Regions from separate parts of the Psychrobacillus sp. AK 1817 genome, predicted to be linked through region 2. Evidence: a T-box and tRNA genes for the amino acid it is inferred to sense, from the RefSeq annotation. Region 2 holds a T-box; the other regions hold tRNA genes.
The links. A T-box is a leader RNA that pairs with one kind of tRNA and senses whether it is charged. The one in region 2 lies ahead of thrS (threonine--tRNA ligase), so its partner is inferred to be a tRNA-Thr.
Positions count from the first base shown of each region.

Region 1: it encodes a tRNA-Thr, which carries the amino acid that the T-box ahead of thrS (threonine--tRNA ligase) is inferred to sense. The anticodon was not compared.
Region 3: it encodes a tRNA-Thr, which carries the amino acid that the T-box ahead of thrS (threonine--tRNA ligase) is inferred to sense. The anticodon was not compared.

Region 1 covers NZ_CP031739.1:3,795,735-3,798,980, forward strand. The annotation lists rRNA gene D0S48_RS18945 (23S ribosomal RNA) at 1-1,002, shown strand, start outside; rRNA gene rrf (5S ribosomal RNA) at 1,125-1,240, shown strand; tRNA gene D0S48_RS18955 (tRNA-Val) at 1,279-1,354, shown strand; tRNA gene D0S48_RS18960 (tRNA-Thr) at 1,368-1,443, shown strand; tRNA gene D0S48_RS18965 (tRNA-Lys) at 1,450-1,522, shown strand; tRNA gene D0S48_RS18970 (tRNA-Leu) at 1,546-1,630, shown strand; tRNA gene D0S48_RS18975 (tRNA-Gly) at 1,648-1,722, shown strand; tRNA gene D0S48_RS18980 (tRNA-Leu) at 1,738-1,826, shown strand; tRNA gene D0S48_RS18985 (tRNA-Arg) at 1,843-1,919, shown strand; tRNA gene D0S48_RS18990 (tRNA-Pro) at 1,926-2,002, shown strand; tRNA gene D0S48_RS18995 (tRNA-Ala) at 2,019-2,094, shown strand; tRNA gene D0S48_RS19000 (tRNA-Met) at 2,114-2,187, shown strand; tRNA gene D0S48_RS19005 (tRNA-Ile) at 2,194-2,270, shown strand; tRNA gene D0S48_RS19010 (tRNA-Ser) at 2,283-2,375, shown strand; tRNA gene D0S48_RS19015 (tRNA-Met) at 2,487-2,563, shown strand; tRNA gene D0S48_RS19020 (tRNA-Asp) at 2,567-2,642, shown strand; tRNA gene D0S48_RS19025 (tRNA-Phe) at 2,786-2,861, shown strand; tRNA gene D0S48_RS19030 (tRNA-Gly) at 2,871-2,944, shown strand; tRNA gene D0S48_RS19035 (tRNA-Ile) at 2,951-3,027, shown strand; tRNA gene D0S48_RS19040 (tRNA-Asn) at 3,032-3,106, shown strand; tRNA gene D0S48_RS19045 (tRNA-Ser) at 3,114-3,204, shown strand; tRNA gene D0S48_RS19050 (tRNA-Glu) at 3,212-3,246, shown strand, end outside.
Region 2 covers NZ_CP031739.1:3,982,115-3,985,360, forward strand. The annotation lists gene D0S48_RS19930 (replication initiation and membrane attachment family protein) at 1-505, shown strand, start outside; gene dnaI (primosomal protein DnaI) at 515-1,456, shown strand; T-box leader at 1,508-1,732, shown strand; gene thrS (threonine--tRNA ligase) at 1,857-3,246, shown strand, end outside.
Region 3 covers NZ_CP031739.1:3,439,323-3,442,568, forward strand. The annotation lists rRNA gene D0S48_RS17130 (23S ribosomal RNA) at 1-529, shown strand, start outside; rRNA gene rrf (5S ribosomal RNA) at 651-766, shown strand; tRNA gene D0S48_RS17140 (tRNA-Asn) at 775-849, shown strand; tRNA gene D0S48_RS17145 (tRNA-Ser) at 856-947, shown strand; tRNA gene D0S48_RS17150 (tRNA-Glu) at 976-1,050, shown strand; tRNA gene D0S48_RS17155 (tRNA-Val) at 1,073-1,148, shown strand; tRNA gene D0S48_RS17160 (tRNA-Met) at 1,295-1,371, shown strand; tRNA gene D0S48_RS17165 (tRNA-Asp) at 1,375-1,450, shown strand; tRNA gene D0S48_RS17170 (tRNA-Phe) at 1,594-1,669, shown strand; tRNA gene D0S48_RS17175 (tRNA-Thr) at 1,674-1,749, shown strand; tRNA gene D0S48_RS17180 (tRNA-Tyr) at 1,759-1,842, shown strand; tRNA gene D0S48_RS17185 (tRNA-Trp) at 1,852-1,925, shown strand; tRNA gene D0S48_RS17190 (tRNA-His) at 1,951-2,026, shown strand; tRNA gene D0S48_RS17195 (tRNA-His) at 2,062-2,137, shown strand; tRNA gene D0S48_RS17200 (tRNA-Gln) at 2,139-2,210, shown strand; tRNA gene D0S48_RS17205 (tRNA-Gly) at 2,217-2,291, shown strand; tRNA gene D0S48_RS17210 (tRNA-Cys) at 2,298-2,371, shown strand; tRNA gene D0S48_RS17215 (tRNA-Leu) at 2,403-2,484, shown strand; gene D0S48_RS17220 (potassium channel family protein) at 2,964-3,246, shown strand, end outside.

The sequences.
Region 1 (3,246 bases), 190 kb from region 2:
GTAAACGGCGGCCGTAACTATAACGGTCCTAAGGTAGCGAAATTCCTTGTCGGGTAAGTTCCGACCCGCACGAAAGGCGTAACGATCTGGGCACTGTCTCAACGAGAGACTCGGTGAAATTATAGTACCTGTGAAGATGCAGGTTACCCGCGACAGGACGGAAAGACCCCGTGGAGCTTTACTGTAGCTTGATATTGAATTTTGGTGCAACTTGTACAGGATAGGTAGGAGCCTTAGAGCCCGGAGCGCCAGCTTCGGAGGAGGCGTCGGTGGGATACTACCCTGGTTGTATTGAAATTCTAACCCATACCCGTAACCCGGGTAGGAGACAGTGTCAGGCGGGCAGTTTGACTGGGGCGGTCGCCTCCTAAAGTGTAACGGAGGCGCCCAAAGGTTCCCTCAGAATGGTTGGAAATCATTCGAAGAGTGTAAAGGCAGAAGGGAGCTTGACTGCGAGACCTACAAGTCGAGCAGGGTCGAAAGACGGGCTTAGTGATCCGGTGGTTCCGCATGGAAGGGCCATCGCTCAACGGATAAAAGCTACCCCGGGATAACAGGCTTATCTCCCCCAAGAGTCCACATCGACGGGGAGGTTTGGCACCTCGATGTCGGCTCATCGCATCCTGGGGCTGTAGTCGGTCCCAAGGGTTGGGCTGTTCGCCCATTAAAGCGGTACGCGAGCTGGGTTCAGAACGTCGTGAGACAGTTCGGTCCCTATCCGTCGTGGGCGTAGGAAATTTGAGAGGAGCTGTCCTTAGTACGAGAGGACCGGGATGGACACACCGCTGGTGTACCAGTTGTTCTGCCAAGGGCATCGCTGGGTAGCTATGTGTGGACGGGATAAGTGCTGAAAGCATCTAAGCACGAAGCCCCCCTCAAGATGAGATTTCCCATTACGCAAGTAAGTAAGATCCCTCAAAGACGATGAGGTAGATAGGTTCGGGGTGGAAGCGTGGCGACACGTGCAGCTGACGAATACTAATCGATCGAGGACTTAACCAAATTGTTTGTTTCTAAGATGTCAGTTTATTCAGTTTTGAAAGAATAAATTTTTATTAAAAAAACACTTGTAATAATCTACATAGTTGATATAATAGAACTTGTCTTTCAAATAATTATTCAAGTCTAGTGATGATGGCGAAGAGGTCACACCCGTTCCCATACCGAACACGGAAGTTAAGCTCTTCAGCGCCAATGGTAGTTGGGGGTCTCCCCCTGCAAGAGTAGGACGTCGCTGGGCTTGCAATAAAAATACATAGAAATACATTTTAATACCCAGGAGGATTAGCTCAGCTGGGAGAGCATCTGCCTTACAAGCAGAGGGTCGGCGGTTCGAGCCCGTCATCCTCCACCATAACTTTACTCCTGCCGGAGTAGCTCAACTGGTAGAGCAACTGACTTGTAATCAGTAGGTTGAGGGTTCAAGTCCTTTCTCCGGCACCATTTTTTGAGCCATTAGCTCAGTTGGTAGAGCATCTGACTTTTAATCAGAGGGTCGTAGGTTCGAATCCTACATGGCTCATTCACTTTTTGTGATATAAATATGCGGGTGTGGCGGAACTGGCAGACGCACTAGACTTAGGATCTAGCGCCGCAAGGCGTGGGGGTTCGACTCCCTTCACCCGCACCATTTAATTTAATAACCGAGCGGAAGTAGTTCAGTGGTAGAACACCACCTTGCCAAGGTGGGGGTCGCGAGTTCGAACCTCGTCTTCCGCTCCAAAGATTCATCAAAGTGCCGGGGTGGCGGAACTGGCAGACGCACAGGACTTAAAATCCTGCGGTAGGTGACTACCGTACCGGTTCGATTCCGGTCCTCGGCACCACTTTTATGAAACATTAGCGCCCGTAGCTCAATTGGATAGAGCGTCTGACTACGGATCAGAAGGTTGTGGGTTCGACTCCTGCCGGGCGCGCCATATATACGGGAAGTAGCTCAGCTTGGTAGAGCACTTGGTTTGGGACCAAGGGGTCGCAGGTTCGAATCCTGTCTTCCCGACCAGTTAATTAATAAATTTGGGGCCTTAGCTCAGCTGGGAGAGCGCCTGCCTTGCACGCAGGAGGTCAGCGGTTCGATCCCGCTAGGCTCCACCAATTTAAATTTAAATTTCCTGGCGGCGTAGCTCAGCTGGCTAGAGCATTCGGTTCATACCCGAAAGGTCGTGGGTTCGACTCCCTCTGCCGCCATCTTAAGGACCTTTAGCTCAGTTGGTTAGAGCAGACGGCTCATAACCGTCCGGTCGCAGGTTCGAGTCCTGCAAGGTCCACCAACATAATATTTAGGAGGAATACCCAAGTCTGGCTGAAGGGATCGGTCTTGAAAACCGACAGGCGGGTCATACCGCGCGGGGGTTCGAATCCCTCTTCCTCCTCCATCTTATTGTTAGTGGAAAAATATTATACATAACGTCGACGCAAGCGAAGCGTGGAGGACGTAAAACTCACTAAATGCACAGTTGATTTAAATTTCAACACTTTCTTATTGTCGCGGGGTGGAGCAGTTCGGTAGCTCGTCGGGCTCATAACCCGAAGGTCACAGGTTCAAATCCTGTCCCCGCAACCAAATGGTCCCGTGGTGTAGCGGTTAACATGCCTGCCTGTCACGCAGGAGATCGCCGGTTCGATCCCGGTCGGGACCGCCATTTATTTTTCAACAACTTAGAGATTTAGGATAAGCAAGCAAATCTAGGAAGCAATCGAACGAACGAAGGAGCATACTAAAGTATGTGACTTAATGAGTGAGTGAAGCTGACAAAGAGAAGCGCAGCTTAGTGTAAATCGAAGAGGCTCAGTAGCTCAGTCGGTAGAGCAAAGGACTGAAAATCCTTGTGTCGGCGGTTCGATTCCGTCCTGAGCCACCATTTTATCAAGCGGGTGTAGTTTAGTGGTAAAACCTCAGCCTTCCAAGCTGATGATGAGAGTTCGATTCTCTTCACCCGCTCCAATTAATGGGCCTATAGCTCAGCTGGTTAGAGCGCACGCCTGATAAGCGTGAGGTCGATGGTTCGAGTCCATTTAGGCCCACCATTATTCCGAAGTAGCTCAGTGGTAGAGCAATCGGCTGTTAACCGATCGGTCGTAGGTTCGAGTCCTACCTTCGGAGCCATATATATGGGGAAGTACTCAAGTGGCTGAAGAGGCGCCCCTGCTAAGGGTGTAGGTCGGGCAACCGGCGCGAGGGTTCAAATCCCTCCTTCTCCGCCATATATAAGGCCCCTTGGTCAAGCGGTTAAGACACCGCCCTTT
Region 2 (3,246 bases):
TGTAGAGAAAAAGCTAACGAAAGAGGAAGAGTTGATTCAATATTTGGAAACAACTGCTCCTGCAAAGGTTTTAAAGGATATTGCTAATGGAAAAGAGCCTATACTTGCAGATGTTCAGTTAGCCAATTATTTTGTCACACATTATAAAATGCCAATTGGTGTAGTGAATGTCCTCTTACAATACGTTCTTCTGCGAACGGACATGAAACTAACAAAGAATTATGCAGAGAAGATTGCATCACACTGGATGCGTAAGGATATCAAGACGGCGAAAGAAGCTATGGAGCTCGCAAGAAATGAGCATGAGCAATATATGAAGTGGAAAAATGAAGGCTCTAAACAGAAATCCTATTCGAAAAAACCTACTAGGGAAGAAAAGGTGCCAGATTGGTTTTATAAAAAAGATGACGAGCTGAAACAGTCAGGAAAAGAAACAAATGGAATTCAGGATATTGATGCAGAGAGACAAAAATTACTAGAAGAACTAGGTATGAAGAAAAGGTAGGTGAATAAAATGGAGCGGATCAATGAAACACTCAAAAGGGTGATTACTCCCGAATTTACTTCTCGATTGGACGAATTACAGCAAGAAGTATTGGAGGATCCGGGTATACAAGGATTTATAGAAGAAAACTCCGAAGATATCTCGAAACAAGTAATAAGTCGAAGTTTGAGCAAGCTATATGAATATAAATCTCAGTCTCATGATTGTAAGGAATGTCCCTCGCTAGAGCAGTGTGCGAACTTTATGAAGGGCTATGAGCCGAAGCTAGTGTTAGATCGAAACCTAATAGATGTAGAATATGTAAGGTGTAAGCGAGGGGTAATAGAGGATGAACGTAAAAAAGTAACCTCTATGATAGACAGCATTCATATGCCTAAAGAAGTGATGGAGGCGAGTCTCTCAAGTTTAGATTTACAGGATGACAGTAGGGTAGTTGCGGTAAGGGCTGCTAAAGACTTCTTGAACGAATGGGAAAGAACAAATGTCTTGCCAGCTAAAGGACTCTATATTTACGGTAAGTTTGGTGTTGGTAAATCCTATCTATTGGGAGCATTAGCCAACGAGCTAGCCGCTAGACATATTCATTCTGTCGTTGTATATGTTCCGGAGTTTCTGCGAGAAATGAAACAAGCGATACAAGATCAGTCTCTACCTGAAAAAGTAGAGTTTGTGAAAAAGGCCCCAGTGCTAATGCTTGACGATATTGGAGCGGAAACTATGTCTAGCTGGACAAGAGATGAGATTATAGGGACAATTCTCCATTATAGAATGTCAGAGCAACTCCCGACGTTTATGTCCTCGAACTTTAACTACGATGAATTACAACATCATCTTTCCTACACGCAACGCGGAGAAAAAGAGGTAGTAAAGGCAGGGCGTATTATGGAGCGGATTAAAGCACTCACTAATCCAGTTGCTCTACGAGGAAAAAACTGGAGAGAGCTTAAATAACTACTTGCAAATGATAAAGTCGTGGCGTATAATCATTTTCATAAGAATAAGAATAATGCGTTGAAGAGGACAATAATCAGTTTGTACGACTTATAGAGAGAGAAGCCTTGGCTGGAAGCTTCTTAAGTATCGACAATCGATTTACCACCTCCGAGCAGTAGCTGTGAAATTGAAGTAGCAGTTGCCGGTCACCGGCCCGTTAGCCGATGCAGAGCTTCATCTATACTCGTATAGATAGAAGAAGGGTGGAACCACGATTTAAACCTCGTCCCTTTACCGGGATGGGGTTTTTTATTTTGTCTAAAATAAATAATCGTATTACCTGAACAGGCTTAGCTGTTCAAGGAAAGAACAGTTTTGAAGCCAGCATTTAATCTAAAACAATTAAGGAGTGTTCAAAATGGCAGATGTTATTAAATTACAATTCCCAGATGGAGCAGTAAAAGAGTTTCCTTCATCTACAACTACAGAAGAAATAGCTCAATCTATCAGCCCTGGGCTGCGTAAAAAAGCTTTAGCAGGTAAATTAAGTGGTAAGCTGATTGATCTAAAATCACCTATTACAGAGGATGGGGAGATTGCAATCATCACTCCGGAATCAGATGAGGCATTAGAAATTCTTCGTCACAGTTCTGCGCATTTATTGGCACAAGCAGTTAAACGTCTTTTCAAGGATGTTAAATTAGGTATTGGTCCAGTTATTGAAAGTGGATTCTACTATGATATAGATTCTCCAGAGCCAATAACAGCAGATGACCTACCATTGATCGAAAAAGAAATGAAAAAAATCATTAATGAAAATATCGAAATTATTCGTCACGATGTTTCTCGTGAAGCAGCTTTTGACAAATTTAAAGATGACGAGTATAAAGTAGAGCTTTTAGAAGCAATTCCTGCTGGTGAACAGGTTTCTATTTATGAGCAAGGTGAATTCTTTGACCTTTGTCGCGGAGTCCATGTGCCATCTACAGGCAAGTTAAAGGAATTCAAGCTATTAAGCATAGCAGGTGCTTATTGGAGAGGTAACAGTGACAACAAAATGCTTCAACGTATTTACGGAACTGCCTTCTTCAAAAAAGAAGACCTTCAAGCGCATTTGAAAATGTTGGAAGAAGCAAAAGAGCGTGATCATCGTAAAATTGGTAAAGAACTCGAACTTTTCACTAACTCATTGAAGGTAGGACAAGGTTTACCTCTTTGGTTACCGAATGGAGCAACTATTCGTCGTGTAATCGAACGTTATATCGTGGATAAAGAGTTGAAGCTCGGCTATAAACATGTATACACACCTGTGCTGGGTTCTAAAGATCTTTATGAAACTTCTGGCCATTGGGAGCACTATCAAGATTCTATGTTCCCACCAATGGAAATGGATAACGAAACATTAGTATTGCGTCCGATGAACTGTCCGCATCATATGATGATTTTCAAAAATGGCATGCATTCATACCGTAACCTCCCATTACGCATTGCTGAGCTCGGTACTATGCATCGATACGAAATGTCGGGAGCTGTATCGGGGCTTCAACGTGTTCGCGGGATGACTTTAAATGATGCTCACCTATTTGTACGTCCAGATCAAATCAAAACTGAATTCCAAAAGGTTGTAGAACTAATCATCTCTGTTTACAAAGACTTTGACTTAAATGATTATTCTTTCCGTTTATCTTACAGAGATCCAAACAACAAAGAAAAATACTTTGATGATGATGAAATGTGGGAAAAAGCTCAAAGCATGCTAAAAGAAGCAATGGATGAGTTAGGTTTAGATTATATCGAAGCTGAAGACG
Region 3 (3,246 bases), 540 kb from region 2:
GGTCGAAAGACGGGCTTAGTGATCCGGTGGTTCCGCATGGAAGGGCCATCGCTCAACGGATAAAAGCTACCCCGGGGATAACAGGCTTATCTCCCCCAAGAGTCCACATCGACGGGGAGGTTTGGCACCTCGATGTCGGCTCATCGCATCCTGGGGCTGTAGTCGGTCCCAAGGGTTGGGCTGTTCGCCCATTAAAGCGGTACGCGAGCTGGGTTCAGAACGTCGTGAGACAGTTCGGTCCCTATCCGTCGTGGGCGTAGGAAATTTGAGAGGAGCTGTCCTTAGTACGAGAGGACCGGGATGGACACACCGCTGGTGTACCAGTTGTTCTGCCAAGGGCATCGCTGGGTAGCTATGTGTGGACGGGATAAGTGCTGAAAGCATCTAAGCACGAAGCCCCCCTCAAGATGAGATTTCCCATTACGCAAGTAAGTAAGATCCCTCAAAGACGATGAGGTAGATAGGTTCGGGGTGGAAGCGTGGCGACACGTGCAGCTGACGAATACTAATCGATCGAGGACTTAACCAAATTGTTTGTTTCTAAGATGTCAGTTTATTCAGTTTTGAAAGAATAAATTTTTATTAAAATAACACTTGTAATAATCTACAGACTTGTTATAATAGAAAATGTCTTTCAGTAATTATTCAAGTCTAGTGATGATGGCGAAGAGGTCACACCCGTTCCCATACCGAACACGGAAGTTAAGCTCTTCAGCGCCGATGGTAGTTGGGGGTCTCCCCCTGCAAGAGTAGGACGTCGCTAGGCGATATTATTCCGAAGTAGCTCAGTGGTAGAGCAATCGGCTGTTAACCGATCGGTCGTAGGTTCGAGTCCTACCTTCGGAGCCATTTCTAGGAGAGCTGTCCGAGTGGCCGAAGGAGCACGATTGGAAATCGTGTAGACGGGTAACACTGTCTCAAGGGTTCAAATCCCTTGCTCTCCGCCAGATAGATTTCTTCTTTACATAATATAATGGCCCCTTGGTCAAGCGGTTAAGACACCGCCCTTTCACGGCGGTAACACGGGTTCGAATCCCGTAGGGGTCACCATTTAAATTAAAACCAGCACTATGGAGGATTAGCTCAGCTGGGAGAGCATCTGCCTTACAAGCAGAGGGTCGGCGGTTCGAGCCCGTCATCCTCCACCATTATAAATTTTCAACACTTATTATTGTCGCGGGGTGGAGCAAATCGTTTCACGAAGAAAGCGATTAACGTCGACGCAAGCGTAGCGTGGAAGACGTAAAATTCACTAATTGCGTAGTTGATTTAAATTTCAACACTTTCTTATTGTCGCGGGGTGGAGCAGTTCGGTAGCTCGTCGGGCTCATAACCCGAAGGTCACAGGTTCAAATCCTGTCCCCGCAACCAAATGGTCCCGTGGTGTAGCGGTTAACATGCCTGCCTGTCACGCAGGAGATCGCCGGTTCGATCCCGGTCGGGACCGCCATTTATTATTCAACAACATAGAGATTTAGGATAAGCAAGCAAATCGAGGAAGCAATCGAACGAAAGAAGGAGCGTACTAAAGTACGTGACTGAATGAGTGAGTGAAGCTGACAAAGAGTAGCGCAGCTTAGCGTAAATCGAAGAGGCTCAGTAGCTCAGTCGGTAGAGCAAAGGACTGAAAATCCTTGTGTCGGCGGTTCGATTCCGTCCTGAGCCACCATTATGCCGGAATAGCTCAATTGGTAGAGCAACTGACTTGTAATCAGTAGGTTGGGGGTTCAAGTCCTCTTTCCGGCACCACTCACCAGTGGAGGGGTAGCGAAGTGGCTAAACGCGGCGGACTGTAAATCCGCTCCTTAGGGTTCGGCGGTTCGAATCCGTCCCCCTCCACCAGTTTTTAATAGGGGCATAGTTTAACGGTAGAATAGAGGTCTCCAAAACCTTTGATGTGGGTTCGATTCCTACTGCCCCTGCCAAATAATAAGTTAACTTTGAATAATGGCGGTTGTGGCGAAGTGGTTAACGCACCGGATTGTGATTCCGGCATTCGTGGGTTCAATTCCCATCAGTCGCCCCATATTCCTTTTAGTTAGCTCTTTTTTTTATTCTGTGGCGGTCGTGGCGAAGTGGTTAACGCACCGGATTGTGATTCCGGCATTCGTGGGTTCAATTCCCATCGGTCGCCCCATTGGGGTATAGCCAAGCGGTAAGGCAACGGATTTTGATTCCGTCATGCCCTGGTTCGAATCCAGGTACCCCAGTTTTTTGCGGAAGTAGTTCAGTGGTAGAACACCACCTTGCCAAGGTGGGGGTCGCGAGTTCGAACCTCGTCTTCCGCTCCAAATTAAGGCGGCATAGCCAAGTGGTAAGGCACAGGTCTGCAACACCTTTATCACCGGTTCAAATCCGGTTGCCGCCTCCAATTTTTAAAAAGTATTTACTGCCTTCATTATGCCGGTGTGGCGGAATTGGCAGACGCGCGGGACTCAAAATCCCGTATCTTCGGATGTGTCGGTTCGACCCCGACCACCGGTATCTATTATGAAATATCACTTACAATTTGATATTTTGACTAAAGCTTATGAATGCTGTTACCGCAGCTTTTGTAAGCTTTTTTTATATTCTCATTCATGATTATTTTTTAATAGTTTCCATTGATTTTAATTTTTTTACTTATGTTTTACACAGACGTCATAAGCTTTCTCATCTTCTATCCTCAGTTCTTTTATTTCATTAGAATAATCCCTTGAGAGTCATTTCAATGTCTTTATGTCCTATACGATCACTTACTTACTAAATTAATACTTTATTATACATATGTACACTAGCATGCAAATGTCTTAATCCATGAATTGAGAATATATCTCTATTCCGTTTCCTATATTAATTAATTTGTATATATTTTATATTCGATTGACAAGATAGTCATATCGACATTAATTATATTCATTATCGAGGAATTCATACAACTAAAACTGAATGAACTAGAGAGACGATAGGAGAGGGATAGATGCATGTTTTCCACGATACTAATGGGATTGACGATTTTATTTATGGTAACAAACTTATACTATTTCTTTTCAGGTCGTAAGTATAAGAAAAGTTATTTTCAGTCAACTTTATTCCAAAAACTATTTTTTACTATGCTTGGCATTACCTTTGGATTTGCTGTTCTTTATTATTTATTGTCCATGGAAGGGGATGTAGTAAGAGTTAGCACTGAAGAGGGGAAAGATGGAGGAGAGAATTTTTTGGATTATCTCTATTTCAGTGGAGTCACCATATTATCAGTAGGTT